DNA from 3 places in the Streptomyces sp. 796.1 genome. Region 3 is predicted to be linked to each of the others. Evidence: riboswitches for the same ligand, from Rfam matches in the RefSeq annotation. Region 3 holds a riboswitch; each other region holds the start of a gene.
The links. A riboswitch is a leader RNA that binds a small molecule or an ion and turns the genes downstream of it on or off. The one in region 3 is predicted to bind cobalamin.
Positions count from the first base shown of each region.

Region 1 (10,141 bases), on a different contig from region 3:
AAGCCGGCCGCGCCCGAGCGCAGCGCCGTGGCCACGTACTCGTCGGTGTCGAAGGTGGTCAGCATGGCGACGACCGGCGGTTCGGGCAGGGCGCGCAGGTGTTCCAGGACGGTGAGCCCGTCCACGTCGGGCATCCGGATGTCGAGCAGGACCACGTCGGGGTGGTGTGCGCGGACGGCCGCCACGGCCTCGCCGCCGGGCACGGCCGCGACGACCTCGATGTCGTGGGCCGCGTCGAGGATGAGTTGGAACCCGCTCCGGATCAACGCCTCGTCGTCGACCACCAGTACCCGGACCACGCCGCCCCCTTCCGCCCCCGCCCACGCCCTGTGGTCCGACCTGCCTACCACGCGCACCGGGCCGGCGGCGCGCCGAACCGGCCGGCCCTGCCGGGTGGCGGAGCCACTCCAGCCGACCGGCGGGGATCGACAGCGTGCCGCCCGGTGGCTTCGGCGGCGCCGATGGCCGAGCGTGGAGCCATGGCAAACAGCACACGCGCCGCCGCGGAGGGCGATCCGCCGCGACCGGCTGGCGACGGTACGGGGGCTGACGCGGGGGTCGGCGTGCGGCCCGGTGCGACGTCAGGCGCCGCAGGTTGCACGCGCGTTGATACGGGCGACGGGGCGGGAGCCGGTACGGGCGTCGCCGCGGGAGCCCGTGGAGACCTCGGCACGAGCTCCTCCCCCGACGCCGAATCCGCCGCCGAACCCGACGCCGACCCCGGCAGCGCCCCTGAACCCACCACCACTCCCGCCCCCGAACCCCCCACCAGCACCACCCCCGCCCCCATCGCCGAATCCGGTACCAGCACCCGCACACCCCGCCCCGGACCGGTCGTCGAAGTCGGCGGGGCCCCCTCCCGCGCCGGCGCAGGCGGCGGTGCCGTGCGGCTCGTGGGGCTCGATCTCGCGCGCGGGCTGGCCGTGTTCGGCATGTACGCGGCGCACCTGGGGCCCGAGCCCGAACTCGGCGAACCCAGCGGCTTCCTCCTTGAGTTGGCGCACGGCAGGTCATCGGCGCTGTTCGCGGTGCTCGCCGGGGTGACGCTGGTCTTCCTCGCGGGCCGGCAGCCGCCGTCCGACGCCCGCGACGGGCGGCGGGCCGCGCTGCGGATCGCCATCCGCGCCCTGGTCCTGCTCGCCTTCGGCAGCGTACTGACGGCCAGCGGCACCAAGGTCGAGGTGATCCTCGCCTACTACGGCCTGTACTTCCTGCTCGCCCTGCCGTTCGTGCGGCTGACCAGCCGGGCGCTGGCCGCACTCGCGGTCGGCTGGGCGCTGGTGGGGCCGCAGTTGTGGTACATGGCGCAGCAGGTGTTCTGGGACAGTGCGCTGGAGCGGGGCATCGCCGCCCACGACCCACTCGCGCACTACGCCGAGGGCGAGGGCCTGACCCGGCTCCTGGTCACCGGCAACTATCCGGCGCTGGCCTGGATGCCGTTCGTGCTCGCCGGCATGGCCGTCGGCCGGCTCGACCTGCGCGCCCCGCGGGTACGGGCCCGGCTCGCGGTGCTGGGGCCAGCGCTCGCCGCGTTCGGCTACGGCGCCTCCTGGCTGGCGCTCCAGGTCCCGGCGGTCGGGGACCGGGCCGGGATGCCGCACGGCTGGTGGGCCGATACCGACGAGTGGCCCGAGGACCTCAACCCGGGCCTGCTCTTGCTGGCCGCCCCGCACAGCGAGACCACGCTCTCCGTCGTCGCCAACACCGGCGTCGCCCTCACCGTGGTCGCCGCGGCCCTGACCGCCATGGACCTGCTGCCGCGGCTGCGCCCGGCCGCCGTGCCGGTCATCGCGGTCGGCAGCATGTCGCTCAGCAGCTACGTCTTCCACATCGTGGGCATCCGCCTGCTGCACATCGACATCGAGGGCGACGACCTCTCCATCGGCCTGCTGCTCGGCTTCATCGCCGCCGTGAGCCTGTCCGCGTACGCCTGGTCGCGGTTCTTCCGCCGCGGCCCGCTGGAGTTCGTCCTGCACCACCTCTCCCTGCTGGGCCGCCGGCGGCGCTGACCGGCGGCGGCCCACCGCAGCGGGCGGGCACGGGTGCGGGTGCGGCTGCGGGGGCGGCCGAGTGCGTGGGCGAATGCGCGGGCGAGTGCGTACGAACCGGTCCGTACCAGCGCGGTTCGCACGGGCGCGGTGCACAGTGGCCCGGTCCGCATAGGCGCGGCTGATGACGATCTGGGACTACCCTCGGACCGTTCGTTCCCACAGAGTTTCCCGCAGAGTTTCCGTCACGGTTTCCCCGCACCGGGACTGACCAGCCGCGCGCCGGGCGCTGACCGGCGAGGTAGGCCACCGGCCGCGTTCGCACGGGAGGTTCACCTTGGAACTGGAAGTCCGGCACCTGCGCGCCATCGCCGCCATCAGCGACACCGGCAGCCTCACGCTGGCCGCGCGCCAACTCGGGATGTCCCAGCCGGCGTTGTCGAAGCTGCTCCAGCGCATCGAGCGCTGTGTGGGCGACACGCTGTTCGTCCGTACCCGCAGCGGTTCGGTGCCCACCCCGCTCGGCGCGGACGTGCTGGCCGAGGCGCACAGCGTGCTGCGCGGCATGAGCGGCATCCGGGAGCGGGCGCAGGCGTGGGGGGCCAGGGGCGGGCCGCGCGACCCGCTGACCCTCGGCGGGCACTGCGGCTACCCGCAGGTGGCCCTCGCCCGGCGGCTGCGCGGCCTGCCCTGGTGCCCCGAGGTGGCGCTGCGCGAGGACCTGGACCCGCAGGCCGCGGTGGACGGGCTCGCGGTGGGCGCCTGTGACCTGGCGCTGGTCTATCTGCCGCCGCAGGCCAGGCTCACGGTGCCGGACGCGGTCGGCGGGGTGGTGGTGCACGCCGACGAGCCGGTGTTCATCGCCCTGGCCCATGACCATCCGCTGGCCCGCGGCGGCGCGCCGGTGCCGCTGGAGCGGCTCGCCGACTTCCCGTGGGTCGACGAGCCGCCCGGCTACACGCTGTGGACGAGCTATCTGCGCCGCGCCTGCCACGAGGCGGCGGTCTCGCTCGACCAGCGGCACAGCACGGTCAGCCTGTTCACCGTGTTGGAGCTGGTCGCCGACGAGCAGGCGATCGCGCCGGCGTTCTCCACCAGCAGCGACCATCCGGGACACATCGTCATCCGGCCGCTCGCCGACCAGCCGCTCCGTCTCGAACTGCACCTGTTCTACCGCCGGCACAGCCTCCCGCACCGACACCTGGACGAGGTCCTGCACCACCTCGCCGACGCCTACCGGGACCGGCTCGGGTGCAGCGGCGCGTACGACGACTGGTGGCTCGGCCGGCGGGAGCCCGTGCTGGAGTGATCAAGCGGGAGCCGGCGCCGATGTGAACAGGCGGGAGCCGGCGCCGGGGGCGATCAGGGGTGGAGGGCCAGGCCGGTGCCGGTGGCCAGGGTGACCCCGTAGGTCTGGAGGATCTCGTTGACCGGCTGGAACCAGGTCTTGCCGCCCCGCGTGCAGTCGCCCGAACCGCCCGAGGTCACGCCCTGCGCCTGCTGCCCCGCGATGGCCGAGCCGCCCGAGTCACCCGGCTCGGCACACACATTGGTCTCCAACAACTCCGTGACCTGGCCCTGGTCCCCGTAGTCGACGGAGGAGTCCCAGGAGATGACGGTGCCGCAGTGCCACCCGGTGGTGCCGCCCGAGCGGCACAGGGACGCACCGACCGGCGCCTCCTGGGAACCGGCCACGGTCACCCGCTCGTTGTTGCGGTAGCGGTTGACCGCCGGTACGAGGGTGTTGCCCGCGGCCACCCGTATGTGCGCCATGTCGTCGCCGGGGAAGCTGGAGCCGGTGAACTGGCCGCTGGGCTGGGTGGTGCGCTCGCCGACCTCACCGCAGTGGCCGGCGCTGACGAACCCGTCGTTGACGGTGAACCCGACCGAGCAGCCGTACTGGGAGGTCCAGTAGCGGTTGCCGCCGACCACGTCGAGCAGCGGGCGCGGCGCCTGCCGCGCCCGCTCGTACCGCACCAGTTCGGCGCGTACGCCCGCCGCGCGGACGAACGCCCGGGCCGCTGCGGCGTCCGCCGTGCGGTGCCGGACCACGACGGCGTTGCCGACCGGGTCGGTGCGCCATCCGGCGACGGTACCCGGAGCCGGGTCGCCGGCCGCGTCCAGGGCGCGGACGGCCGCCTTGAGCACCTCCTCGGAGTGCGCGACGGGCCGCGGCTCGGCGCCCGCCGCGCGGACCGCCGCCGCGTCGGCCGGGTCGGTGACGGCCACCACCAGCCGGGCGGTGCGCGCGTCGTACCAGGTGCCGCCGAGCCGCGGACCGAGCTCGGCCCGTACCCGGCGGTCCACGGCGCCGGCCCGGTCCTCGGCGGCCAGCCGGTCGAGCGCCGCCTCACGGGTCAGCCCCAGGTCGCGCTGGAGGGCGTCGAGCGCGCCGGGCGAGGTGGCGAGCGCGGCGCCCCGGCCGGCCGGAGCCGGCGCCTGGCCCTGCGCATCGGCACCGGCCGGCTGCGTGACGAGTACGGTGGCCGCGCAGGTGACCGTCGTCAACAGGGCTGCCACCAGGGAGAACCGTCGTCTAGGCATGGTGCTGCTCCTTCGTTGTGAGGGGACGGACGAGCCCCACGGACGCCCCCCATGCGGACGCGATCGGCCGGGACACAGCCGGTGTGGACGCGCCCCGCGCCAAAGCGTTCGGTACGGCGCGCGTCGTCGCCCTGGCTGTCCTGGCCGTACGAGCTGCCCGTACGGCCCCGGCGGTACGGGCCCGAGCCGGCGCACGGTGACCGCCGGCGGGGTGAGTGGGGTGGGGGTGGGGGTCCGGCCGGGCACGTGGGGGCGCCGGCCGGATCGGGTGTCGGCAGCACACCGGCACCACCAGCGAAGGTAGCCAGCGCGCCCCGCCCCGTGGAGATGCCAACTCGGCATAACGGGGCGGGGCGCGCTGGCGGGCGACCGGTCGGGGCGGCCGGACGGTGCGGCCGGACGGGTGCGGGCGCACGGCCGCGGGCGTCCGGTGCAGCCAGCCCGTACGGCCGACCTGCGGCGTGGGACCGGCGACCTGCGACCTGCGACCTGCGACCTGCGACCCGCAACGTGCAACAGAGGTACGCGGCGTGGCCAGATTCCGCGGGGCCCGGCCGGGGGCGTCGGATCAGCCGACCGTACCGGCCAGTTCGCCAAGGACCGCCCAGGCGCGGCGGCGGCTCTCCTCGCCCGCGGTCTCCGTACCGGCGAACACCACCTCGGTCGCCCCCGCGTCCCGGTAGCGCTGCACCTCGGCGGCGATCGCCGCCTCGTCACCGATCGCCGCGACGTCGACGGCGCGTTCGGCCCCGGAGAGTTCGATCACCCGCGCGTAGGAGGGGATCTGCTCGTAGAACGCGAGCCGCTCGGCGGTCTCGGCGCGGACGCGCTCCACGTCGTCGGTGACCACGCCGTGCACGAGGGCCACGATCCGCGGCGCGGGGCGGCCCGCGGCCTCGGCGGCCTTGGTGACGGCCGGCACGATGTGCTCGCCGAGGGCGCGCGGGCCGGCCAGGAACGGCAGGATGCCGTCGGAGAGTTCGCCGCTGACCCGCAGCGCCTTCGGGCCCATGGCCGCCACCAGCAGCGGAACGCCGGCATCGGCGCCGGCCACCCGGGCCGGGATGGGCGTCGCCGCGCCGAGGAGTTCGCCGCGGTAGTCGACGTTGCCGGTCTCCAGGAGCGGGCGGATGGCGGTCAAGAACTCCCGCAACCGGTCCACGGGGCGTTCGAAGGGCAGCCGGAAACCTTCCTCGACGACCAGCTTGCTGCCGAGCGCCAGGCCGAGGTGGTAGCGGCCGTGGGTGGCGGCCTGGGCCGTCAGTGCCTGGCTGGCCACGGTCAGCGGGTGGCGTCCGAAGACCGGGATGGCCGAGGTGCCGACCTGGAGTTCGGGCACGGCGCGCCCGACGAGGGCGGCCAGTTGGGGCGAGTCGGCGCCGAAGGTCTGCCCGAACCAGGCGGACCGCAGTCCGGCCGCGGCGGCCTCGGTGGCGAGTTGCACGGTGGCGTCGATCTGGTTGGCGGCTTCCGCCGCGTTCAGCGAGATTCCCACAGTCATGGTCGATCCAACCGGCAACACGGGCAGCTCATTCCGCAGTTGACCGCGGGTCATGCCGGTTGCGGGACCCCGCCGCGGGGAGCGGTTGGCCGGTCGCGGTTGGCCAGGGCCGGGTCGCGCGGTGACGGTTGATGGGGTCGCGGAGTGGCAGGGTGCCGGCGCGGGGTGGTCGGACGGATTTGCCGGGCGCGCAGTGAACCCCCGCCGCCGACCGTGCATCTCAACTTCCGAAGCCGGCAACGCCGATCGACGACCTCCGCGCCGACACGGACCGCGGCCCGCCGGATTCTCGGACTTCTCTTGACCGCGTTAGATGTGAGTGATTTATTACTCTTAGCAGATGTGCGATGGCCCGCATCCGCTCAACGACCCTCCCCGCGTTGCCCATCACGGACGCATTCCGTCCCGCCAACTGCCGTACATACAGAGCTAAATGGCCATATTCGCCACTACGCGCCGTGGCACTCACCGGCGTGCCACCAAGAGTAATTCACCACTCATCACTGCCCCCTGTCCTTGACGTGCCCGCACCCCCACCCGTCAGCCACTGACCCCCTAGCCACCCCCTAGCCCGCCCACCACCACCCCACGCGCCCCACGCCGCGAACCCCTGCCGTACGACTCCCCGCGCCATCGCAAAGGACGTGCACCATGCCTCCGATTCCTGCCGACCCCTACCGCAGCCGATATCTCGCACCCTTGGACGATGGGGTCACGGCACACGCCCTGACCAAGTACGGGGCCCCAGCATGATCCGCGGCCAACGCGAACTGCTCATCCACGCACCGGTGGAGCGGGTGTGGCGGCTGCACACCGACGTCGCCGCCTGGCCAGTGTGGAACTCGGGGATCGACCGGGTCGCCCCGACCGGCACGCTGACCGTCGGCTCCAGCTTCCGCTGGCGCAGCCACGGGCTGGCCGTGAGCTCGACGGTCATCGCGCTCACCCCCGGCCGGCACATCACCTGGGAGAGCCCGGCGGCCGGCATCCACGAGGTCCACCGCTGGACGTTCACGGCCATCGGCGACAACACGCTGGCCCGCACCGAGGAGACCTGGTCGGGCCCGCGCGTGGACGCCGACCCGTACGGCCTGCGGGCCGAGCTGACGCAGTCGCTGACGGTCTGGCTCAGGGACCTCAAGCGCACCACGGAGTGCAGGTAGGCGCCGGGGCGCCGCGGGTGGGCCGCCGACGGGGCGGTGGGGGCGAGACGGGGTGGGACAGGCGTTACGCCAGCCCGTCGGCGCTCCCGGTACGTCAACCGAGCCGGCGGCCCCGGTGCGTCAACCAGCCGCCCGCGGCAGCAACTCCAGTGCGTCGATCGCGGCCGGGGACAGCACCTCCGGGGTCAGGTCCGCGATCCGGTGCCAGGCGACCGCGCTGGTCGCGCCGTCCGTCTCGGTGACCCGCAGCGTGCCCGGGGCCAGCTCGACCGCGTAGAAGAGGCCGGTCAGGTGCCAGTGCGTGCCGTTGCGGTGAGCGGTGTAGCTCTTGGCGTCCAGCAGCCGGACGGCGCGTGCCGTACGGCCGCTCTCCTCGTGGAGTTCGCGGGCCAGCGCCTGGGCCGGCTGCTCGCCGGGGTCGATGCCGCCGCCCGGCAGGTGCCACAGCCCGGGCGCGAAGACCGGCGAGGCGGCGGAGAGCCGGGTCAGCAGCAGCCGGTCGGCCTCCACGACGATCGCGTACGCAGAGACGCGGGTCCTGATGTCCACGGGGTGCCTCCCTCGATGCCGGCCACGACGGTCGTACCGGCTGCCCCATCATGATCGCGCCGGGGCGGTGGCGGGCCGGGTGCCCTGCGGGCGGCGCGTGGTGAGCGGTGGGCAGTCGGCGGGCGGTGGGCGGTGGGCAGGCGGGTGACAACCACACCGCCCCCACGCGCCCCTCCCTTCCCTGGCCAACCCAGCAGTGTCACCCACAAGATTCACTCCAGCTACCGTCTGCATCAGGACAACACCGCTACATCAGGACAACGGGCGAACTCGCTCTGTCCCCTGCGGAGCGGCGCCCCTACGCTGATAGGCGCAGTTGGTTCACGCCATCCACCAGTGGCGTGACGCAAGAGGGAACCCGGTGTGAGTCCGGGACTGTCCCGCAACGGTGAGTGGGAGCTCACGCCGTCGACGTCCGACCCGCAGCGGCGGGCCCGGGAGCGGTGGCCGGTAGCTGTCCGTCGGAAGTCCGGCAGGCCCCATGAGTCCGAAGACCTGCCGCTGCTCACGTGCGTGGTGCACGTGGTGTGTGCACGGTGGCCTCGTGGACTGGGTCGGCGGTACAGGTGGCTGCGCGGGGCCTCACCCCGCGCTTCGCCCTCGCCCCTCCCCCGTCATCGCTCGGGGCACGGGATGACGAGGGAGGACGCATGCCTGGCCACGGAGATCCGCAACCGGGCCGATCGGCGCATCGCCCCCGTACCCCCACCGGCGCCCCCACCGCACTCCCGGACACGGCGCCCGCACCCACCACGCCCCCGGCCACGGTGCCCGCGCTCCCAGCTCCGTCCGGCGCACCCGCGCCACCCCCACGCACGGCGCCCGCGCCCCCGCCCGGCGCCCCCACCACGACCCCGGTTCCGGCCATCGCCGCCGGCGTCTGCCACGGCACCCTGGGCGAGCTCTACCAGGGCCCGTTGCGCGCCGGCCCGACGCCCGACATCGCCCTGGTCTCCTTCCCGGTGGACCGGCACTCCTGGGTGTACTTCACGCCGGGCGCAGGACCACCAGGGCCGCTGCCGCTGGGCGCGAAGGCGGCGAAGGCGGTGCGGCTGTTCCTCGACCGGTTCGACCTCCAACTGCCGCCCGGGCACTGGAGCACCCATTCCGACCTGCGGATCGGCGTCGGCATGGCGAGTTCGACCGCCGACGTCGTGGCCACCTTGCGCTGTCTGTTCCGGCTCTTCCTGCTGCCGTACGACCAGCAGGTGGTGCTCGGCATCCTGGCCGCGATCGAGCGGGCCGACAGCGTCTTCCTGGACGAGTTCGCGCTGCACCTGAGCGCCCGGCACCGGGTGGTGCGCACCCTCGGCACCGCCATCGGCTTCCACACCGCGTTCGTCACCGAGCCCGGCACCGTGGACACCGGCGCCGTCACCGCGCTGCTGCTGCGCCACTACCGGCGGCGCGGCGAGGAGTACGAGCGGTGCCTGTCCGACCTGTTGAAGGGGTTCGACACCGGCGACCCGGCCGTCGTCGCCCGGGCCGCCACCACCAGTGCGGTGCTCTCCCAGGAGGCGCTGCCCAAGCAGACGTTCGCCAGCGTGCTCGGGCACCGCGAGCGGTTCGGGGCCGACGGCGTCTTCGTCGCCCACACCGGCTCGCTGGTCGGCTACCTCTTCGTCGACCGCCCACCCAGCGACGTCAAGTCCGAACTCTCCGCCTTCTTCCGTTCGCTCGGCCACCAGTGCTCATTCGCCCAAGGAGGCTACGGGTGATCCACCCCCACATCGCCGACGCCCTGAAGGTCCCCGATCTGATCCGCCTCACCGACGGCATGGTGCTGCTCCGCTTCGAGTCGATGAAGATCTACTCGGCGCTCGGCGCCGTCCGCGACCTGCTGGACCGGGGCGTGGTGCGCCCGGGCCAGACGCTCATCGACAGTTCGAGCGGCATCTACGCGCACGCCCTCGCGCTCGCCTGCCACCGCTACGGCATGCACTGCCACATCGTCGCCTCCACCACCGTCGACGCCACCACGCTCGCCCAGTTGGAGGTGCTGGGCGCCACCGTGGAGCAGGTGAAGCCGTCCGAGAACCTCAAGCTCGACCAGCAACTGCGGGTGCGCCGGGTGCGCGAGATCCTCGCCGACCACCCGGAGGTGCACTGGATGCGCCAGTACCACGACGACATCCACTACCTGGGATACCGGGAGATCGCGGACGCGGTCGCCGCCGAGTTGGCCGACACGCTGGCCGGCCGGCCGCTGACCGTGGTCGGCGGCGTCGGCTCCGGCGCCTCCACCGGCGGGCTGGTGACCCATCTGCGGCGCACCGACCCCAGCGTGCGACTGGTGGGGGTGCAGCCGTTCGGCAGCGTCACCTTCGGCAGCCAGGACCACCACGACCCGGAGGCCATCATCGCCGGGATCGGCTCCTCCATCGTCTTCGACAACG
Region 1 covers NZ_JBLIWA010000007.1:177,937-188,077, forward strand. The annotation lists gene ACMA1D_RS07395 (response regulator transcription factor) at 1-299, opposite strand, end outside; gene ACMA1D_RS07400 (DUF418 domain-containing protein) at 480-2,009, shown strand; gene ACMA1D_RS07405 (LysR family transcriptional regulator) at 2,326-3,297, shown strand; gene ACMA1D_RS07410 (S1 family peptidase) at 3,351-4,532, opposite strand; gene ACMA1D_RS07415 (TIGR03564 family F420-dependent LLM class oxidoreductase) at 5,101-6,033, opposite strand; gene ACMA1D_RS07420 (SRPBCC family protein) at 6,783-7,196, shown strand; gene ACMA1D_RS07425 (NUDIX hydrolase) at 7,317-7,745, opposite strand; cobalamin riboswitch at 8,046-8,263, shown strand; gene ACMA1D_RS07430 (hypothetical protein) at 8,396-9,463, shown strand; gene ACMA1D_RS07435 (cysteine synthase family protein) at 9,460-10,141, shown strand, end outside.
Region 1: it holds a riboswitch for cobalamin, as region 3 does, so the genes downstream of both, ACMA1D_RS07430 (hypothetical protein) here and metE (5-methyltetrahydropteroyltriglutamate--homocysteine S-methyltransferase) in region 3, are expected to answer to the same signal.

Region 2 (10,141 bases), on a different contig from region 3:
TAGGTGCCGGGGCGTTGGGAGGCAAGGGTGCGGGTCAGGGTGACCTGGCCGGCGGCGGTGGAGTGCACGGTGAGCTTGGGCTCGCCGGGCAGCGGCCGGCCCGGGGTGAGGGCGACGCCGCTCGCGCACCGACCGGCCCAGACGGCCGCCCCGGCACCCAGCGCGGTGGTGGCGGCCACGGCCGCCGCTGTACGCAGACGCATCCTCCCCAGTGTGGGCGGCCGAGACGGGACCGGCCAGCGGGCGCGGGCCGATGGGTGAGGGAGTGGGCGCCCGGGCGCCGGGCCCGGCGGCGGCGCCGGCCACGAGGGTGGGGTCGGGTGCTCCACGTTGGGGTTGTCGGCCGGTTCGGGCCACGTCGGTGGGGGCTGGTCAGCGGGTTGGCCGGTCCGCGGGTGACGAGCGGGCGGCGGTGCGCAGGCGGACGACGGGGCCGGAGGTGCCGCGGCCGGGCGGGCACGAGACGGAGGGTGGGGCGGAGCGCTCCGTGCAGGAGGGCCGGCCGGTTCGGGCCGCCCCGGCCGGGAGCCCGTCCGTGGGCGCGGGTTAGCCGTCCGTGGGCGCGGGTTAGCCGTCCGTGGGCGCGGGTTAGCCGTCCGCGGGCGCTGGTTGGCCGTACGTGCGCAGGCGGGTGGCGGCTTCGTCGAGTTGGGCGGCGTCGAGCAGGGTGGGGGTGTGGCCGGGGACGGCGGATGCGGTCAGCCAGACCCGGCACATCCACTCCAGTTGCGCGGTGCGGTCGTACGCCTGCCGCAGGCTGCTGCCGTAGGTGATCGTGCCGTGGTTGCGCAGCAGGCAGCCGGTGCGGTCGCGGAGGGCGGTGAGCATGTGGCGGGCCAGTTCGTCGCTGCCGTACAGGGCGTACGGGGCGACCCGGGCCGGACCGCCGAGCGCCCCCGCCATGTAGTGGATCGCCGGCACCTCGGTGACCAGCGTGGAGACGGCCGTGGCGTGCACGGCGTGGGTGTGCACGACCGCGCGGGCGTCGGTGGCCCGGTAGATCGCCAGGTGCATGGGGAGTTCGCTGGTGGGGCTGCGGTGGCCGATGCGCTGCCGCCCGTCGAGGTCGACGCCGACCAGGTCCGCCGGCCCGAGCGTGTCGTACGGCAGGCCGCTCGGGGTGACCAGCACCGTGTCGCCCACTCGGACCGAGACGTTGCCCGACGTGCCGACGACCAGGCCCTCGTCGGTGGTCCTGCGCGCGGTCTCCACCACCTCGCGCCACGCCCGGCGGAGCCGCGCGGCGTCGGCCGGTGGCAGCGTCGCCAACTCCGGCGGGTCCGGGTCGTCGTCGTGGTCGGTTCCGGGGGTCCCGGAGGCCATGGGGCCCGCGCCGCACGCGCGTTCCGCTCCGTCGTCCGGAGCCGCTGCCTCCGCGTCCGGCGCGTCGTGCTCGGCCCGCTCCCCTTGCCGGTCCGCCCGCCACTCCGATTGCCGACGCCGCCCCATGCGACCACCTCCGCGCCCGATCCTGTCAGGTCCACGCCCGGGCCGGAGGCCCCTCGTACGACCCGGCTGCCCTGCGCGTACCCCGCCTGCCCACCCCTCCTGCACGTACCCGCGTGCGCGCGAGGACGCCGCCGGCGCGGGGCCGGTGGGCGCGGCACCGGTGCGGGAGGCTGCGGCGGGTCGGCGCCGCCCCGGCCCGGTCCGGCCCGCGGGGGGGGCCGCGTACGGGGGACGCTGCGGGCGGGGGCGGTGAGCCGCGTACGGACCGGCCGCACCAGGCCCGCGGACGGGCGGGTGCCGCCGGGTCGCATCCGGGTCGCGTCCAGGGTGGAGGTCCGGGGCCCGTACGCCCGGCGGACACACACGCCACCCGGCCACGACGACCGCGCGCCGCACCCCCAGCCGCGCTCCGCCCCGCGCTCGCGCGTGCGCGTACCCGCGTCGCGCCACCACGCCCACGCGTGCGGTACCGAGGCGCGTAGGGGGCCGAGAACCAGCCATGCCCCAAGCGCCGCGATCGGGGGGCAGGCCGCGGGGACCGGCGGGCGGGCGCGGGGCGGTGGGCGCCGGCGGGTGGGCTCTTCGCGCGTTCACGCGCAGGGAGCCGTGCGGCGGAAGCGCGGGGCGGACGGGATGCGGCTGCGGGGCGGCGGCCCCGCGTCGCGCCGCATGGGGCGGTTGCCGGGCGGCGGGCACCACCCGGCGACCGTCACCGAGGGTGGTGCCGTTGCACTCGCCCATGACAGGCCCACGTAAATCCCATGGGGATATTAAATGGCCGTAATGTGTACACCAGATAGCGAGCCGCCCGCCCTCCATCGAGACGCCCCTGACCTGCAGGTTTACTGAAGCGGCGGACGGGATTCCGAGGGTCATCGCCACACCCGTCGAGTCGCGTCACCCTCAAGCCCCACTCAGTTCACTTTTTGTTCACTCTTCGTACCTACTTTCAGCGGGACGTTGCTCCCCTGAACGATTGCCTGGGTGAATGGAACACATCACGCTTCTCATCGGGATCGTGATCATCACGGCCTTGGTGTTCGACTTCACGAACGGGTTCCACGACACGGCCAACGCCATGGCCACCACCATCTCGACAGGGGCACTGCGGCCCAAGACCGCAGTGGCCATGTCCGCGGTACTGAATCTCGTTGGCGCATTCCTCTCGGTCGAGGTGGCCAAGACCATCTCCGGCGGGATCATCGACGAGGGGGCCGGCATCCGGCCAGAAGTGATCTTCGCCGGGTTGGTCGGCGCGATCGTCTGGAACCTGCTGACCTGGCTCGCCGGTCTCCCCTCCAGTTCCTCGCACGCACTGTTCGGCGGCCTCATCGGCGCCACCTTGGTCTCCGTCGGCATGGACGGGGTCAACGGCGACGCGGTCGTCATGAAGGTCCTCATCCCGGCGGTCGCCGCCCCGCTGGTGGCCGGCATCGCCGCGCTGGTCGCCACCCGGCTCACCTACCGCATCGCCCGTAACCGAGATCCGCAGGACACCGCCAAGGGCTACCGCGCCGGGCAGATCGCGTCCGCCGCCCTGGTCTCGCTGGCGCACGGCACCAACGACGCGCAGAAGACGATGGGCGTCATCACCCTGGCCCTGGTCACTGGTGGCGCGCTCGCGCCCGCCTCGGACCCGCCGACCTGGGTGATCGCCTCCGCTGGCCTCGCCATCGCGGCCGGTACCTACCTCGGTGGCTGGCGCATCATCCGCACCATGGGCAAGGGCCTCACCGACATCCAGCCGCCGCAGGGCTTCGCCGCCCAGACCGGTGCCGCGACCGTCATCCTGGCCTCCTCGCACCTGGGCTTCGCGCTCTCCACCACGCAGGTCTGCTCCGGCTCCGTGATGGGCTCGGGGCTCGGCCGCAAGGGCGGTGTGGTGCGCTGGTCCACCGCCGGCCGCATGGTCATCGCCTGGGGGCTCACCCTGCCGGCCGCCGGGATCGTCGCGGGTGCCGCCGCACTCCTGGCCGACCAGGGCGACTGGGGCGTGGCCACGGTCGCCGTCCTGGCCGTCATCGCCTGTGGCGCCATCTGGCTGGCCTCGCGCCGCAAGCCCGTCGACCACACCAACGTCAACGAGGTCTCCGGCCCGGACACGGCCGGCGCCCCCGCCCCGGTCGCCGCGGTCCCCGCCGCGCACCCCGCCGACCTGGACGCCGAGCCGATCGGCGTGGTGACCGCCGCGGTGCGCAGCGTGGCACCGCCGCCCACCGGCGCGGCGCTCGCGCAGCCCGCCCCCGGCGACCAGTCGGCCGCGGAGTCCAACGCCGAGGCTGCCGCCGAGCCCGCACCCGACGCGCCATCCGCCCCTGCGGACGCGTCAGCGCTGGTCGACGCGCTCGCCGCCGAGCAGGACGGCGCGCTGGCACCCGCCCCCGGCCTGACCCCGGCAGCCGCCCCGGCACCGGCGACGGCTGCGCCCGCCGCTCCGGCCTAGCCGACGGGGGCGGCGCCCGCGCCGCCCCCGTCAAGCGGACGCCTTGGGCGACGTACGACCCGGGCTCCACGGACGATCACAGATCACCGCAGACACCGCAGACACCGCAGACACCGCAGACGATCGAAGGAATCAGCGCCATGAACATCGACTGGGCCGCACTCGGCGAGGTCTTCGGCGTGAGCCTGGTGGTGACCGTCGCCCTGGTGGGCGTGTTCACGCTCGGCATCGTCGGCACCTCGGCCAAGCCGGCCGAAGACGCCCCGGGCGCCACCGGCGCCGCGGGCACGGCGAGCACCGTGGGTACGGCGAGCACCGTGGGTACGACGGGTACCAGCGCGCTGGCCCGCTCCGGTGCCTACCTGTGCTTCGCGCTGTGTGCGGCGGCGGTGGGGTACGGCATCCACCTGATCGTGGCCTGAGCGCCGGTGCCGCCCCGCGGTCTCCCGCGGCCGGCACCGGCGAACGGCCACGGCCGCACCACCCGCCCCCTGTCCAGCCGGCCACCTGGCCCAACCGGCTGACCGCTTCCGCCCGATCGACCGCCGGTCCACATCCGCAGGGGCCGCGGCGGATGGGCTGCGGTCGGGCCGCGCCCCACCACACCCAGCCCGCCGGGCAGGGTGCGACCGAACCGTGTCGCGCCCCGCCCGGCGGGCCTCTGTGCAGGTCAACCGCGAGTTGACGGCCGTTCCCGGGGCGTGGTGGACTTCCGGGGCCAAACGGCGACAGGAGAGGAAGCCGGTGCGAGTCCGGCGCGGTCCCGCCACTGTCACCGGGGAGCGCTCCCCCAGCGCATGGCCACGGCTCGTACACCGCGGGCTGGAAGGCCGGGGTGCGGCGTCGATCCGGGAGCCAGGAGACTCTCGCCGCCGATCACGTCGAGCCAGGGCGCGGACCCTGAGTGAGGACACACCACCATGGCCTGCCGCCGTCCAGCGCCCCCTGCCGCCCGTGCGGCCCGCCGCCGCCCACACCGGTCGGCGTGCCGGCCCGCACCGCTCCCCCGCCGAGGCACGACGGCGGGCTGACCGATGCGTACCGACCCCCTTGCGTACGCGTACGGCGCCGTCATCGGCTTCCTGGGCGACCGCGCCCTGGGCGACCCCCAGCGGGGCCACCCGGTGGCCGCCTTCGGACGTGCCGCCGGCGCCGTGGAGCGACGGCTGTGGCGCGATCACCGCGGGCACGGTGCTCTGCACACCGCCGTGTGTGCGGGCGGTGCCGCGCTCGTCGGCGCACTGCTGACCCGGGCGGCGCGCGGCCCGGCCGGCACCCGCCCGGCGGCTCCGCACACCCTGTCGACCGCACCGGCGGGCAGGCCCGTACCGGCCTCCCCGGTCTCCCCCGTCGTCCCTGCCAGCCGGGCCACGACGGTGCGCCAGGCTGCTGCGCCGCGCCCGAGCACCGGCCGCCCGGTCAGCGCCGCCCCGCGGGCGCCGTACCCCCTCGCCCGCATCTCCTCGCCCGCCCGCGCGCGCGAGGCCGCGCTGACCGCGCTCGCCACCTGGGCCGTACTCGGCGGCACCACGCTCGGCCGGGAGGCGCGCACCATCGGCGCCGCGCTGACCGCCGGGGACCTCGACGCGGCCAGGGCCGCGCTGCCCCGGCTGTGCGGGCGCGATCCGCAGGCCCTGGACGCCCAGCAGATCGCCCGGGCCGTCGTGGAGTCCGTCGCCGAGAACACCTCCGACGCGGTGGTGGGCGCCCTGGTGTGGGGCGCGGTCGGCGGCGTCCCCGGGCTGCTCGGCTTCCGTGCGGTGAACACCCTGGATGCGATGGTGGGCCACCGCTCGCCGCGCTACCTGCGGTTCGGCTGGGCGTCCGCACGCCTGGACGACCTGGTCGGCTGGCCAGGTGCCCGGCTCACCGCCGCGCTCGCGGTGCTCGCCGGGCCCGCCCCCGGCCGCGCCTGGCGCACCGTACGCCGCGACGCGGGCAGCCATCCGAGCCCCAACGCCGGCCCCGTGGAAGCCGCGTTCGCCGGCGCGCTCGGCGTGCGGCTCGGCGGCACCCTCGCCTACGCAGGCCGCGTGGAGCACCGTCCGGTGCTGGGCGCCGAGCACCGGCCCGTCGAGGTCGCCGACATCGAGCGCGCGGTGCGGCTCTCGCGCCGGGTCAGCGCGCTGGCGCTGGCGGCGAGCGTCGCAGGCAGGCTCGCGTACGGCGCCGCCACCGCGGGCAACCACAGGGGGGATCGATGAGGGGGGCCGGGCACATGGGTGGCGGGCTGCTGGTCGCGGGGACGACGTCGGACGCCGGCAAGAGCGTGGTCACGGCGGGCATCTGCCGCTGGCTGGTACGCCGCGGAGTACGCGTCGCACCGTTCAAGGGGCAGAACATGTCCCTCAACTCCTTCGTCACCCGCGAGGGCGCCGAGATCGGCCGGGCCCAGGCGATGCAGGCCCAGGCCGCCCGCGTCGAGCCGACCGCGCTGATGAACCCGGTGCTGCTCAAGCCGGGCAGCGACCGCTCAAGCCAGGTCGTGCTGCTCGGCAAGCCGGTGGGCGAGCTCAGCGCCCGCGGCTTCTTCGGGGACCGCGGGCCGGCGGCCGACGCGGGCGACCCCGGGCCGATGCCCGGCGGGCGGCAGCAACTCCTGGCCCCGGTCCTGGACTGCCTCACGGAGCTGCGGCGCAGCTACGACGCGGTGATCTGCGAGGGCGCCGGCAGCCCGGCCGAGATCAACCTGCGCCGCACCGACATCGTCAACATGGGCGTCGCCCGCGCCGCCCACCTGCCGGTCGTGGTGGTCGGCGACATCGACCGGGGCGGGGTGTTCGCGCAGTTCTTCGGCACCACGGCGCTGCTCGCCCGCGAGGACCAGGCACTGGTCGCCGGCTACCTGGTCAACAAGTTCCGCGGCGACGTGTCCCTCCTCGAACCCGGCCTGGACATGCTGCACGGCCTCACCGGGCGCCGCACCTTCGGCGTGCTGCCGTACGCGCCCGGGCTCGGCATCGACGAGGAGGACGGGCTGCGGGTCTCGCTGCGCGGGGCGGTGCGCGAGGCGCCGGTGGCGCCCCCGGTCGGCGCCGACGTGCTGCGGGTGGCGGTGTGCGCGGTGCCGCTGATGTCGAACTTCACGGACGTGGACGCGCTGGCGGCCGAGCCCGGGGTGGTCGTCAGGTTCGTGGACCGGCCCGCGGAGTTGGCCGACGCCGACCTGGTCGTGGTGCCCGGTACCCGGGGCACCGTGCGCGCCCTCGCCTGGCTGCGCGAGCGCGGGCTCGCCGACGCGCTGGCCGCGCGCGCCGCCGAGGGCCGGCCGGTGCTCGGCATCTGCGGCGGCTTCCAGGTGCTCGGCGAGTCGATCGAGGACGAGGTCGAGTCGCGCGCCGGCACCGTCGCGGGGCTCGGGCTGCTGCCGGTACGGGTGCGCTTCGCGCGCGAGAAGACGCTCGCCCGGCCGGTCGGCACGGCGCTCGGCGAGCGCGTGGAAGGCTACGAGATCCACCACGGCGTGGCCGACGTGCGCGGCGGCGCGCCGTTCCTCGACGGCTGCCGGGTCGGCCCCGTGTGGGGCACGCACTGGCACGGGTCGCTGGAGAGCGACGGCTTCCGGCGGGCCTTCCTGCGCGAGGTCGCGGCGGCGGCCGGCCGGCGGTTCGTGCCGGCGCCCGACACCTGCTTCGGGGCGCTGCGCGAGGAACAGCTCGACCGGCTGGGCGATCTGATCGAGGAACACGCGGACACCGACGCGCTGCTGCGTCTCATCGAGCAGGGCCCGCCGGCCCGACTGCCGTTCGTCCCCCCGGGCGCGCCGGCGCTGCCCGATGCGCCGGACGGGGTTGCTGAAGTCGCTGAGGCTGCTGGGACCGTTGAGGCCGCCGCGTACGACGGGGGCGCGCCGCCCGAGACCGTGGCGCCTGACGGCGCCGTACCGCCCCAGGCCGTGGCGCCTGACGGGGCGGTAACTCCCCGGGCCGCATCGCCCGACGGGCCCGTATCGCCGGACCGGGCCGCCGCGGGCCCTCCGCACCGCGCGGCGAGTCCTCCGCAGGCCACGCATCCCCCGGCTGAACCCGGCGTACCGGGCGCGCTGGGCGTTTCGGGTGCACCCGGTGAACCTCGTGACCCCAGCGAACCCGGGGAGCCCGGGGAGCCCAGCAAGCCTCACGAACCCCGTGAATCCCATGGACTCCATGGGCCCCGTGAACCCCGTGAAAGGAGCACTAGCTGATGACCTCGGCCAGCTACCCGTTCACCGCCGTCGTCGGCATGGCCGACATGCGGCTCGGACTGCTGCTCAACGCCGTGTCGCCGGCGATCGGCGGGGTGTTGGTGCGCGGCGAGAAGGGCACCGCGAAGTCCACCATGGTGCGCGGCATCGCCTCGCTGCTGCCCGCCATCGACACCGTCCCCGGCTGCCGGTTCTCCTGCGATCCCGGCGCGCCCGACCCGGGCTGCCCGGACGGCCCGCACGAGGTGGGCGCCGGGGTCGGCCGGCCCTCGCGCCTGGTGGAGCTGCCGGTCGGCGCGTCCGAGGACCGGTTGGTGGGCGCGCTGGACATCGAGCGGGCCCTCGCGGACGGCGTGAAGTCCTTCGAACCCGGCCTGCTCGCCGCGGCCCACCGCGGCATCCTGTACGTGGACGAGGTCAACCTGCTCCACGACCACCTGATCGACCTGTTGCTGGACGCCGCGGCGATGGGCTCCTCGTACGTGGAGCGCGAGGGCGTCTCCGTACGGCACGCGGCGCGTTTCCTGCTGGTCGGCACCATGAACCCGGAAGAGGGCGAGCTGCGCCCGCAGTTGCTCGACCGGTTCGGGCTGACGGTGGAGGTCGCGGCCTCGCGCGAGCCGGACGAGCGGGTGGAGGTGGTCCGGCGCCGGCTGGCCTTCGAGGAGGACCCGGCCGCGTTCGCCGCCCGCTGGGCCGACAGCGAGGAAGAACTACGCGCGCGGATCGCGGCGGCCCGTGCGCTGCTGCCCGCCGTGGTGCTCGACGACGGGTCGCTGCGCCAGATCGCCGCCGTGTGCGCGGCGTTCGAGGTGGACGGGATGCGCGCGGACATCGTGACGGCGCGTACGGCGACGGCGCTGGCCGCCTGGGCCGGGCGGACCGAGGTGACCACCGCGGACGTACGGCAGGCCGCGCTGCTCGCGCTGCCGCACCGGCGGCGCCGTAACCCGTTCGACGCGCCGGGTTTGGACGAGGAGAAGCTGGACGAGGTGCTCGACGCCTACCAGCCCGAACCGCCCGCGCCGGCCGAGCAGTCCACCGGCGAGCCGGACGAGGACCCGGACCCCGACCCGGGCCCGGACGGCCCCGGGGGCGGCGAGCCGCCGCAGGACGGGCCGCCGCAGGGAGACGGCGGCGGGCGGGGCACCGCGCCTGACCAGCCCGCCGAGCAGCCCGTGCCGGAGCAGCGCACGGACGGCGACGGCCCGCAGGAGTCGGCCGAACCCGCGCCCGCCGCGGGCGAGGGCGGCGACGGGGCGGGTGCCGACGCGCGCGGCGGCGCGCCGGAGCGGCCGGCGGTGCCGGCCGGCGAGCCGTTCACCGCGCGCATGTTGGACGTACCGGGGCTCGGCGAGGGCGCGGCGGGGCGGCGCTCGCGGGCCCGCACCGCGCACGGCCGTACGACGGGCTCGCGCCGCCCGCAGGGGGTGCTGACCAAGCTGCACCTGGCCGCGACGGTACGGGCGGCGGCGCCGCACCAACGCGCGCGGGGCCGTACCGGGAGCGGGCTGCTGCTGCGCCGCGACGATCTGCGGGAGGCGGTCCGCGAGGGCCGTGAGGGCAACCTGGTGCTGTTCGTGGTGGACGCCTCCGGGTCGATGGCCGCGCGGCAGCGGATGGGCGCCGTCAAGGGCGCCGTCCTGTCGCTGCTGCTCGACGCCTACCAGCGGCGCGACAAGGTCGGTCTGGTCACCTTCCGGGGCCGCGGCGCCACCCTCGCGCTGCCGCCCACCTCGTCGGTGGACGCGGCGGCGGCCCGGTTGGAGAAGCTGCCCACCGGGGGCCGTACGCCGCTGGCCGCGGGGCTGCTCACGGCCCGCGAGACGCTGCGCGTGGAGCGGCTGCGCGACCCCTCGCGCCGGCCGCTGCTCGTGGTGGTGACCGACGGCCGGGCCACCGGCGGCAAGGAGCCGGTGGCCGAGGCCGCCCGGGCGGCGGGGCTGCTCGCGGCCGACGGGGTGGCGTCGGTGGTCGTGGACTGCGAGTCGGGGCTGGTGCGCCTCGGACTCGCGGCGCAGCTCGCCCGGGTGTTGCGCGGCCCCGCGGTGACGCTGGACGAATTG
Region 2 covers NZ_JBLIWA010000002.1:60,994-71,134, forward strand. The annotation lists gene ACMA1D_RS01655 (alpha/beta hydrolase) at 1-203, opposite strand, end outside; gene ACMA1D_RS01660 (class II aldolase/adducin family protein) at 589-1,323, opposite strand; gene ACMA1D_RS01665 (anion permease) at 2,438-3,892, shown strand; gene ACMA1D_RS01670 (hypothetical protein) at 4,033-4,314, shown strand; cobalamin riboswitch at 4,626-4,758, shown strand; gene ACMA1D_RS01675 (cobalamin biosynthesis protein) at 4,927-6,096, shown strand; gene ACMA1D_RS01680 (cobyric acid synthase) at 6,111-8,075, shown strand; gene ACMA1D_RS01685 (putative cobaltochelatase) at 8,075-10,141, shown strand, end outside.
Region 2: it holds a riboswitch for cobalamin, as region 3 does, so the genes downstream of both, ACMA1D_RS01675 (cobalamin biosynthesis protein) here and metE (5-methyltetrahydropteroyltriglutamate--homocysteine S-methyltransferase) in region 3, are expected to answer to the same signal.

Region 3 (10,141 bases):
GTTCGTTGGCGCCGAACGACAGCCCGGGGTCGTCCCGTTCGACCACGAAGGCGGAGACGCCGCCGGGCCCGGCGCCGCCGGTGCGGGCCATGACGAGGTAGAGGTGGCTGGCGCCGGCCCCGGAGATGAACTGTTTGACGCCGGTCAGCACGTAGTGGTCGCCGTCGCGGGTGGCCCGGGTGGTGAGCGCGGCTGCGTCCGAGCCGGCCGCGGGCTCGGTCAGGCAGTAGCTGCCCAGCGCCTGGGCGGTGCACAGGTCCGGCAGCCAGCGGGCGCGCTGGGTGTCGTCGCCGTACCGGTCGATCATCCAGCCGACCATGTTGTGGATCGACAGGTAGGCGGCGATGGAGGGGCAGCCGGTGGCCAGGGCCTCGAAGACCAGGACGCCGTCGGCGCGGCTGAGCGCCGAGCCGCCCCATTCCTCGCGTACGTACGCGCCGGCGAGGCCGACGGCGGCGGCCTTGCGGAGTACGTCGACGGGGAAGTGCTTGTCGCGGTCCCAGGCCAGGGCATGCGGGGTGAGGTGCTCCTCGGCGAAGTCCAATGTCACTTCTGCCAGGGCGAGTTGGTCCTTGGTGAGGGTGCCGTCCACGCCGCTCATCCCATCGTCGGGATCGTGAAGCTCGCGCCCTCCTTGGCCCCGGAGGGCCAGCGCGAGGTGACGGTCTTAGTGCGGGTGTAGAAGCGGACGGAGTCGGGCCCGTGCTGGCCGAGGTCGCCGAAGCCGGAGCGCTTCCAGCCGCCGAAGGTGTGGTAGGCGACGGGGACCGGGATCGGCACGTTGACGCCGACCATGCCGGTGTTCACGCGGCGGGTGAAGTCGCGTGCGGTGTCGCCGTCGCGGGTGAAGATCGCGACGCCGTTGCCGTACGGGTGCTCGCTGGGCAGCCGCAGCGCCTCGGCGTAGTCGGCGGCGCGCACCACGGTGAGGACGGGCCCGAAGATCTCCTCGCGGTAGATCCGCATGCGCGGGCTGACCCGGTCGAAGAGGGTGGCGCCGGCGAAGAACCCGTTCTCGTGGCCGGGAAGGGTGAAGTCACGCCCGTCGACGACGAGTTCGGCGCCTTCTCCGACGCCGATGTCCACATAGCGGCGGACCCGGTCGAGCGCGTCCCGGCTGACCAGCGGGCCGAAGTCGGCCTCGGGGTCGTCCGAGCGGCCGATGCGCAAGGTGGCGATGCGTTCCTTGAGGCGGGCCACGAGGGCGTCTGCGGTCTGTTCGCCCACCGGTACGGCGACCGCGATCGCCATGCAGCGTTCGCCTGCTGAACCGTATCCGGCGCCGATCAACGCGTCGACGGCCTGGTCGAGGTCGGCGTCGGGCATCACGATCATGTGGTTCTTGGCGCCGCCGAAGCACTGGGCGCGCTTGCCGTGGGCGGCTGCGGTGGCGTAGACGTGGGCGGCGATCGGGCTGGAGCCGACGAAGCCGAGCGCCTGTACCCGGGGGTCCTCAAGGAGGGTGGTCACCGCCTCCTCGCCGCCGTTGACGACGTTGAGAACGCCGGCCGGCAGTCCTGCCTCGTGGAAGAGTTCGGCGAGCCGCAGCGGTACGGACGGGTCGCGTTCGGACGGTTTGAGGATGAAGGCGTTACCGCAGGCGATGGCCGGGGCCGCCTTCCACAGCGGAATCATGGCGGGGAAGTTGAACGGGGTGATGCCGGCCACCACGCCGAGTGGCGAGCGCAGCGAGTGCACGTCGATGCCGCTGCCCGCGTTGTCGGTGAACTCGCCCTTGAGCAGGTGGGGGATGCCGGCGGCGAACTCGACTACGTCCAGGCCGCGTTGGAGGTCGCCGTGGGCGTCGGCGACTGTCTTGCCGTGTTCGGCGGAGAGGGTGCGGGCGAGCGAGTCGCGTTCCGCGTCGACGAGCTGGAGGAACTTGAGCAGGACGCGGGCGCGCCGCTGCGGGTTCCATTCGCCCCAGACGCGCTGTGCCTGTTCAGCGTCGGCGATGGCCGCTTCGGTCTCCGTGCGCCCGGCCAGTGGGACGCGGGACTGCACGGTGCCGGTGTTGGGGTCGTGGACGTCGGCAAACAGGCCGGAGGTGCCGGGTGTGCGCTTGCCGCCGATGAAGTGGGTGAGTTCGTGGACCATGGGAGGGTGCTCTCCTCAGGTGGGAACCGGGATGGCACGGCAGGCCGACCGACCGCCACCGGATGGGTGTGCGGCGTCGGATGCCGTGGGACGCGAAGGCCGAAGAGCCGTCACGGAACGTCAGGAAGTGGCGTGTCTACGCCGTGCGTTCCGCCGATTCGCCTGGGTCATGGGTAGCGACCGGTGCCATGCGTGTCTGCTCCATCCTCGTGGAAACACGGACCATCCCGCGGCCGGTATCCTGACTCCCGGATCAGCGCGCGCACCCCGCCTTCCCGACGGACGGTCCGTCAGTGGCGTTCCATCTGCTTGAGCACGCACTCCCCGGTCACAGTGGCGGGACCGCGCCGGAATCGCACCGGCTTCCCTGACACCGCGGGCCTTGGCCACGAACATATAGTTGGACGTCCAAGTAAGTCCACCCCCTACTCCCCCGGTTGCCGACCGGCTCACCCTGCCGGCCCACCCGGTGGCCCAGCCCCGCCCGGCCAACAGTTGGCGCGCCGCGCCAGGCCGTCGACCGTTCCTTGCCCGCCCCCGATGTACGGCTCTGACCTGCGCGGGCACCGAGTCCGACGGGTCTGCACGGGCCACCGGGGCACCCAGGCGGGAGGCGTCAGGCACCGCGGGGTGTGCCGGTCCGGCGCACCAGCCAGCGCCTCACCACAGGTGGCCCACCTCACCCACGCCGGCTGGATCACCCGTCCCACCGGCCGGCGTCTGCGGTTAGGCTGACCGGCGCAGCAGGTTCGCCCCGTCCGCCAGGCGGGAGGCGTCGCAAGAGGGAACCCGGTGGGAATCCGGGACTGCCCCGCAGCGGTGAGTGGGAACGACAGTCGTCATACGCACTGGGTCCAGGTGGCCCGGGAAGCGACGGCCAGTAGGTGTCTCGTACGTCAGGGACGCGCCCGCGAGTCCGAAGACCTGCCCGCTGCCCGCGCCCGGGCCACCGTGCGCGGTCGTTTCGGTGACCTCGCGGGAAGGTCGGCGTGCCCACCGGGTGAGCGGTTGTGCTGTCGTGGCGCAGGCGCGGCCATCCGGCTGTTCACTCCTTCGCCCGCCCGGTCTGCCGGGACCTCAGGGATTCATCTCGCGAAGGAGATCTCCGTGACAGCGAAGTCCGCAGCCGCGGCAGCACGGGCCACCGTGTACGGCTACCCCCGACAGGGGCAGGGCCGGGAGTTGAAGAAGGCGATCGAGGGTTACTGGAAGGGTCGGGTGGACGCCGACGCCCTCGCGGTCACCGGCGCCGGCCTGCGCGCCGACGCCTGGCGCCAACTCGCCGCAGCCGGCATCCACGAGGTGCCCACCGGCGACTTCTCGTACTACGACCACGTCCTGGACACCACCGTCATGCTCGGCGCGATCCCCGAGCGGCACCGGGCGGCCGTCGCGGCGCATCCGCTGGACGGCTACTTCGCCATGGCCCGCGGCACCCAGCAGGTGGCGCCGCTGGAGATGACGAAGTGGTTCGACACCAACTACCACTACCTCGTACCGGAGTTGGGGCCGGACACGGTCTTCTCCGCCGACTCGACCAAGCAGGTCGGCGAGTTGAAGGAAGCTCTTGCGCTCGGCCTGGCCGCCCGGCCGGTACTGGTGGGGCCCGTCACCTACCTGCTGCTGGCCAAGCCGGCGCCGGGGGTGGCGGCCGACTTCGAGCCGCTGACCCTGTTGGACCGGCTGCTGCCGGTGTACGCCGAGGTGATCGCCGACCTGCGGGCGGCCGGTGCCGAGTGGGTGCAGTTGGACGAGCCGGCCCTGGCGCAGGACCGGACGCCGGCCGAACTGAACGCGGCCGAGCGCGCCTACCGGGACCTCGGGGCCCTCACCGACCGGCCCAAGCTGCTCGTCGCCTCGTACTTCGACCGGCTCGGCGACGCCCTGCCCGTGCTGGCCAAGGCGCCCGTCGAGGGGCTGGCGTTGGACTTCACCGAGGCCGCCGCCGCCAACCTCGACGCGCTCGCCGCGGTCGGTGGGCTGCCCGGCAAGCGCCTGGTCGCCGGTGTCGTCAACGGCCGCAACATCTGGATCAACGACCTACAGAAGTCGCTGTCCACCCTCGGCACCCTGCTCGGGCTCGCCGACCGCGTCGACGTCGCCGCCTCCTGTTCGCTGCTGCACGTGCCACTGGACGCCGGCGCCGAACGCGACGTCGACCCGCAGATCCTGCGTTGGCTGGCGTTCGCGCGGCAGAAGACCGCCGAGGTCGTCACCCTCACCAAGGGGATCGCCCGGGGAACCGATGCCATCGCCGGCGAACTCGCCGCGAACCGGGCTGACTTGGCATCTCGCGTGAGCTCGCCGATCACCCGCGACCCGGCGGTACGGGCCCGTGCCGCGGCCGTGACGGACGCCGACGCGCGCCGCTCCCAGTCGTACGCCGAACGGACCGCAGCCCAGCGCGCCCACCTCGGGCTGCCGCTGCTGCCCACGACGACCATCGGTTCGTTCCCGCAGACCGCCGAACTGCGCACGGCCCGTGCTGACCTGCGGGCCGGGCGCATCGACCCGGGCGGGTACGAGGAGCGCATCAGGGCGGAGATCCAGCAGGTCATCTCCTTCCAGGAGCAGGCCGGCATCGACGTCCTGGTGCACGGCGAGGCCGAGCGCAACGACATGGTGCAGTACTTCGCCGAGCAACTCACCGGCTACCTCGCCACCCAGCACGGCTGGGTCCAGTCGTACGGCACCCGGTACGTGCGTCCACCGATCCTGGCCGGTGACATCTCGCGCCCCGAGCCGATGACGGTGCGCTGGACGACGTACGCACAGTCGCTGACCGGCCGCCCGGTCAAGGGCATGCTGACCGGCCCGGTGACGATGCTGGCCTGGTCCTTCGTCCGCGACGACCAGCCGCTGGGTGACACGGCCCGACAGGTGGCGCTGGCGTTGCGGGACGAGGTGGCCGACCTGGAGGCGGCCGGCACCGCGGTCATCCAGGTCGACGAGCCGGCGCTGCGCGAGACGCTGCCGCTGCGCGCCACCGACCACGCCGCCTACCTGGCGTGGGCGACCGAGGCGTTCCGCCTCACCACCTCCGGCGTGCGGCCCGGCACTCAGATCCACACCCACATGTGCTACGCGGAGTTCGGCGACATCGTGCAGGCCATCGACGACCTCGACGCTGACGTCATCTCGCTGGAGGCGGCCCGCTCGCACATGCAGGTGGCGCACGAGTTGGCCGCGCACGGCTATCCGCGGGAGGCGGGCCCCGGCGTGTACGACATCCACTCGCCACGGGTGCCGAGTGCCGATGAGGCCGCCGCGCTGCTGCGGACGGGCCTCGCGGCCATCCCCGCCGAGCGGCTGTGGGTCAACCCGGACTGCGGGCTGAAGACCCGGGGTTGGCCGGAGACCCGGGAATCGCTGGCGAACCTGGTCGCGGCGGCCCGTACGGTCCGCACTGAGCTCGCCGGTTCCTGAATCCTGAGCTCACCGCAGGTCAGCGGGGCGGGATCGTAGCCGCCGGGTCCGCGGCGGCGGTGATCGCCACCCGGGTGCGCCGAGCGCGCCCGGGTGTGCGGCCCCGGTGGGTGGCGGGCCGCCGGGGCCGTCGCGGAAGGCCGGGCGGCCGGGCCGGCGGCTCAGGCGTGTGGGCGTTCGGCTGCGCCGGTCGCGAGGGCGCGAAGGCAGGCGGCTGCGGGCCCGGGGCGCGGGAGGTTGGGGCTGGCGACGACGAGCCGTCGGGGTCGCGGAACCGCACCGGTTGACCGTCCGGGGACGCGGGGCCGGTGCCCCGTCAGGCGGCCGGTCAGGCGGGGCGGCGGTCCAGTGCGGTTTCCTTGGCGAAGGCGCCGGGCGTCCGGCCGAAGTGGCGGCGGAAGGCCAGGATGTAGCCGTTGGTGCTGACGAACCCCACCCGGGCGGCCACCACTCCCACCAGGTGACCCTGTTCCAGCAGGCCCAGTGAGTAATTGAGCCGCATTCTGGTGCGCCACTCCGAGAAGGCCATGCCGGTCTCGGCGCGGAAGGCCCGCCGCAGGCTGGTCGAGCTGGTGTAGAGAGCGGCGGCCCACTCGGTAGCGGTGCGCGCGTCGCTGGGGGCATGCGCCAACTCCCTGGCCACCGCCGCCGCGGCATGGCTGGTCGGCTGTGGCAACGGCAAGGCCGCCGGGTGCCCCGAGCGCAACGCCGCGAACACCTGCGGGTCGTTCTCCGGGACGTCGGCCGCGCGCATCCGGGCGAGCAGCAGCCGGCGCTGCGCGTCGGTGACGTTCAAGGTGGCGGCGTCGGAGTGCGGCAGCGCGAAGAGGTCGGCGTCGAAGGACTCGGCGAGGATCAGCGAGTCGCTGTCGAACCGGGCACTGTGCCACAGGCCCGCCGGTATCCACAGCGCGACCGAGGACGACAGTTCGTGCTCGCGCCCCTGGGCCGAGACCACGATCCGCCCCACCGGTACGTACAGGAACTGGTGGTAGTCGTGCACGTGGGGCGGGTGCCCGCCGGCGGCCACGAAGTCGTCGCCGGTCAGGGACACGACCCGGCTCGGGGCCTCGTCCTCACACACACGCCTCAGCGTCATCTCGGCCACAGCGTCCTCCCCTGGCCAGCCTGCGCACCTGACCCCTGATTGTGAACGGTTCGCCTCCGGCCTTGGACCGAGAGCATGCAGGTAAGGCTAGCCTAACTTTTGCGCTTGCCCAGGTGAGGAGCCCGGAAACACCCATGACACAGATCGCCCCGCCGCCCGTACCACCCCCGACGACCGCCAGGACGAAGTCCGCCCGGGCCGTTCCGGTCGTGGTGGTGGCCGGCCTGACCCTGATCGTTCTGCTGATCGCGAGCATCGGACTCGGTGCCCGCGACATCGCACCGCCGGAGGTCGTCAAGATCCTGCTGCACCCGAACGGGAGCGGCTACAACAGCGACGTCCTGTGGACCGAACGCATCCCGCGCACCTTCCTCGGCCTCGCCGTCGGGGCCGCGCTCGGCGCGTCCGGGCTGATCATGCAGGCGCTGACGATGAACCCGCTGTCCGACCCGGGCGTCCTCGGCGTCGAGCAGGGCGCCGCCCTCTTCGTCGTCCTCGGCATCCTGTACCTGGACGTGACGGGCGTCGCGGGCTACTTCTGGACGGCGCTGGTCGGGGCCGCGGTGACCGCCGCGCTGGTGTACCTCATCGGCACCCGCAGCAACGCGGGCAGTTCCACCATCGGGCTGGTCCTGGCCGGGGTCGCGGTCGCCGCCGCGATGTCGTCCGTCATCACGCTGCTTGTGGTGCGTGACGAGGCCGTCTACGCGCACCTGCGGTTCTGGTCGGTGGGGCAACTCACGGGCCGGGCCGGTGTCCTCGACGAGGTCGCCCCGTTCGCGGTCGTCGGCCTGCTGCTGGCGCTGCCGCTGGGGCGCACCCTGAACGTGCTGGGCCTGGGCGAAGAGACCGCGCTCGGGCTCGGGGTGCGCGTCGCGCGGGCCCGGCTGGTGTGCGCGGCCGTCGCCGTACTGCTGTGCGCCGCGGCGACCGCGGCCGTGGGCCCGGTGGCCTTCGTCGGGCTGGTCGCCGCGCACACCGCACGGCTTCTGGTGGGCGCCGACCACCGCTGGTCGCTGCCGCTTTCCATGGTCTGCGGGGCGGTGCTGCTGATCGGCGCGGACACCGCGGGCCGGCTGGTCCTGGACCACGGCGAGATCCAGGTGTCGGTGATGACCGCCGTCGTGGGCACCCCGTTCTTCGTGTGGCTGGCACGCCGCCGCGATCTGGTACGGGTGTGAGCCAGGTGACCCGTACTCCTGCCGTGTCACCCACCAGCGACTCGGGCACCACCGGCGGCCCCGGCACCGCCGGCCCGGGTGGAGCCACCCTGGTTGCCGCCAGCCCCCCGGACGCAACCACCACCAGCCTGAGCACAACCACCGACCCCGCCCTCACCGCACAGGCTGTGGCCGCCCGGCTGCGCGCCACGCACCGGGCCCGCGGCCGGCGCGCCGTGCTGGTCACGGCCGTCCTGGTGGTGCTGCTCGTGGCGCTGCTCGCGGCCTCGCTCCTGCTTGACCTGGGGGGCCGGATTCCGCCGGGCGAAGTGCTGCCCGCGGCGTTCGGGCTGCGCGACGGGCTGCCCGACTACGTCATCCACCGCATCCGACTGCCCAGGGCGCTGACCGCGCTGCTCGCCGGTGGCCTGTTCGGGCTCTCCGGTGCGCTCTACCAGCGCCTGATCCGCAACCCACTGGCCACCCCGGACATCGTGGGCATCTCGGCGGGCGCCGGAGCGGGGGCCGCGACCGTCCTGTTGTTCGTGCCGGCCTTTGCCTACGGCGTGCAGGTCGCGGCGGTGGGCGGGGCGGTCACGATGGTGACCCTGGTACTGGTGCTCAGCCGCACCCGCGACGGGGTCGACACCTACCGTCTGGTGCTCGTCGGCATCGGCATGAGCGCGGTGTGCGTCGCGTACGTCAACTACCTGTTCACCCTCGCCGGGCAGCAGAGCATCGCCCAGGTGATGCGCTGGCTGGTGGGCAGCACCAACGACGCGACCTGGGACGGCGTGCACGTCCTCACGGCCTCGTTGGCCGGCTGCGCGCTCTGTGCCGCGCTGCTCGGCAGGTCGCTGAACGGGCTGGCCCTCGGCGACCAGTTGGCCGCGGGCCTCGGCAACCGCGTGGCGTTCACCCGCACCGCGACGCTGTTGCTCGGCGCCGCAGCGGCTGCGCTGGCCACCAGCGTCACCGGCCCCATCGGCTTCGTCTCGCTGATCAGCGGTCCGATCGCGGTCCGATTGGTGGGGGCGGACCGGGCGGTGGCGCTCGCCGTGCCGACGGGTGCGGTCATCGTGCTCGGCGCCGACGTGTTGGCCCAGCACGCGCCGCTGGTCAGCCCGGTGCCGACCGGGGTCCTCACCGCGCTCATCGGCACCCCCTCCTTCATCTGGTTGCTCCTGCGCCGCCCGCGCGGAGCCCGTACCACTCCGGGAACCCGTCCATGAAGACCGTACGAGCGGCCTCCGACTCCGCCGCCACCACTGTCCCCGCCGTTGCCGCTGCCGCTGCCGAGGACGCCACAGCCGAGGCTGAGGCTGCCGCCGGCCGGGGGGCGCGGCTCGAAGCGCAGGGCATCACCGTCGGGTACGGCACCGATCCGGTCATCCGCGATCTGTCGCTCGCCGTCGAGCCCGGGCGGATCACCGCCCTGGTGGGTCCGAACGCCTGCGGCAAGTCGACGCTGCTCAAGTCGATCGCCCGGCTGCTGCCCCTCGCCTCCGGCTCGGTCCTCCTGGCGGGCCGGGACATCCATGCGCTGCCCACCCGCGAGGTCGCCCGCCGGCTCGGCATCCTGCCGCAGTCGCCGATCGCACCCGAGGGCATCACCGTGGGCGACCTGGTGTGGCGCGGCCGGCATCCGCACCGGCAGTTCGGGCAGCGCCGTACCGCCGCCGATGACGAGGTGATCGCCGCCGCGCTGCTGTCAACGGGAACGGCTGAACTCATCGACCGGCCCGTCGACCAGTTGTCGGGCGGGCAGCGGCAGCGGGTGTGGATCGCGCTGGCCCTGGCTCAGGACACCCCCACACTGCTGCTCGACGAGCCCACCACCTATCTCGACGTCGCCCACCAGATCGAAGTGCTCGACCTGCTCGCCGACCTCAACGAGCAGTCAGGCAAGACCATCGTGCTCGTCTCGCACGACCTCAACCAGGCCGCGCTCTACGCCTCCACGATCGTCGCGATGCGCGACGGACGCATCGTGCGCCAGGGCCCGCCCGAGGACGTGCTCACCGAGCAGACCGTGGCCGAAGTGTTCGGCCTGGCCTGCCTCGTCGTCCCCCATCCCCACACCGATCGGCCCCAGATCTTCCCCCTGGGCCGCCGTCACCGTCCGTAGGAGAGAACCGATGCACCACCCGACCACGTCTCGCCGTCCGGCCCGTGCCCTGGCCACCGTCGCCGCACTCGCCGCCTGTCTGGGACTGCTCACCGCCTGCGGCGGGGACGACACGAAGGACGACAAGGGCTCGCCCGCGGCCAGCGGCGGGCCGGCCACCGCCGGCTTCCCGGTCAAGCTGCCCAACGCCTGGGGCAGCACCGAGGTCAAGGAGAAGCCGGT
Region 3 covers NZ_JBLIWA010000044.1:45,139-55,279, reverse strand. The annotation lists gene ACMA1D_RS26205 (acyl-CoA dehydrogenase family protein) at 1-601, opposite strand, end outside; gene ACMA1D_RS26200 (CoA-acylating methylmalonate-semialdehyde dehydrogenase) at 598-2,097, opposite strand; cobalamin riboswitch at 2,311-2,503, opposite strand; cobalamin riboswitch at 2,877-3,023, shown strand; gene metE (5-methyltetrahydropteroyltriglutamate--homocysteine S-methyltransferase) at 3,205-5,523, shown strand; gene ACMA1D_RS26190 (AraC family transcriptional regulator) at 5,852-6,622, opposite strand; gene ACMA1D_RS26185 (FecCD family ABC transporter permease) at 6,766-7,812, shown strand; gene ACMA1D_RS26180 (FecCD family ABC transporter permease) at 7,836-9,023, shown strand; gene ACMA1D_RS26175 (ABC transporter ATP-binding protein) at 9,020-9,919, shown strand; gene ACMA1D_RS26170 (ABC transporter substrate-binding protein) at 9,930-10,141, shown strand, end outside.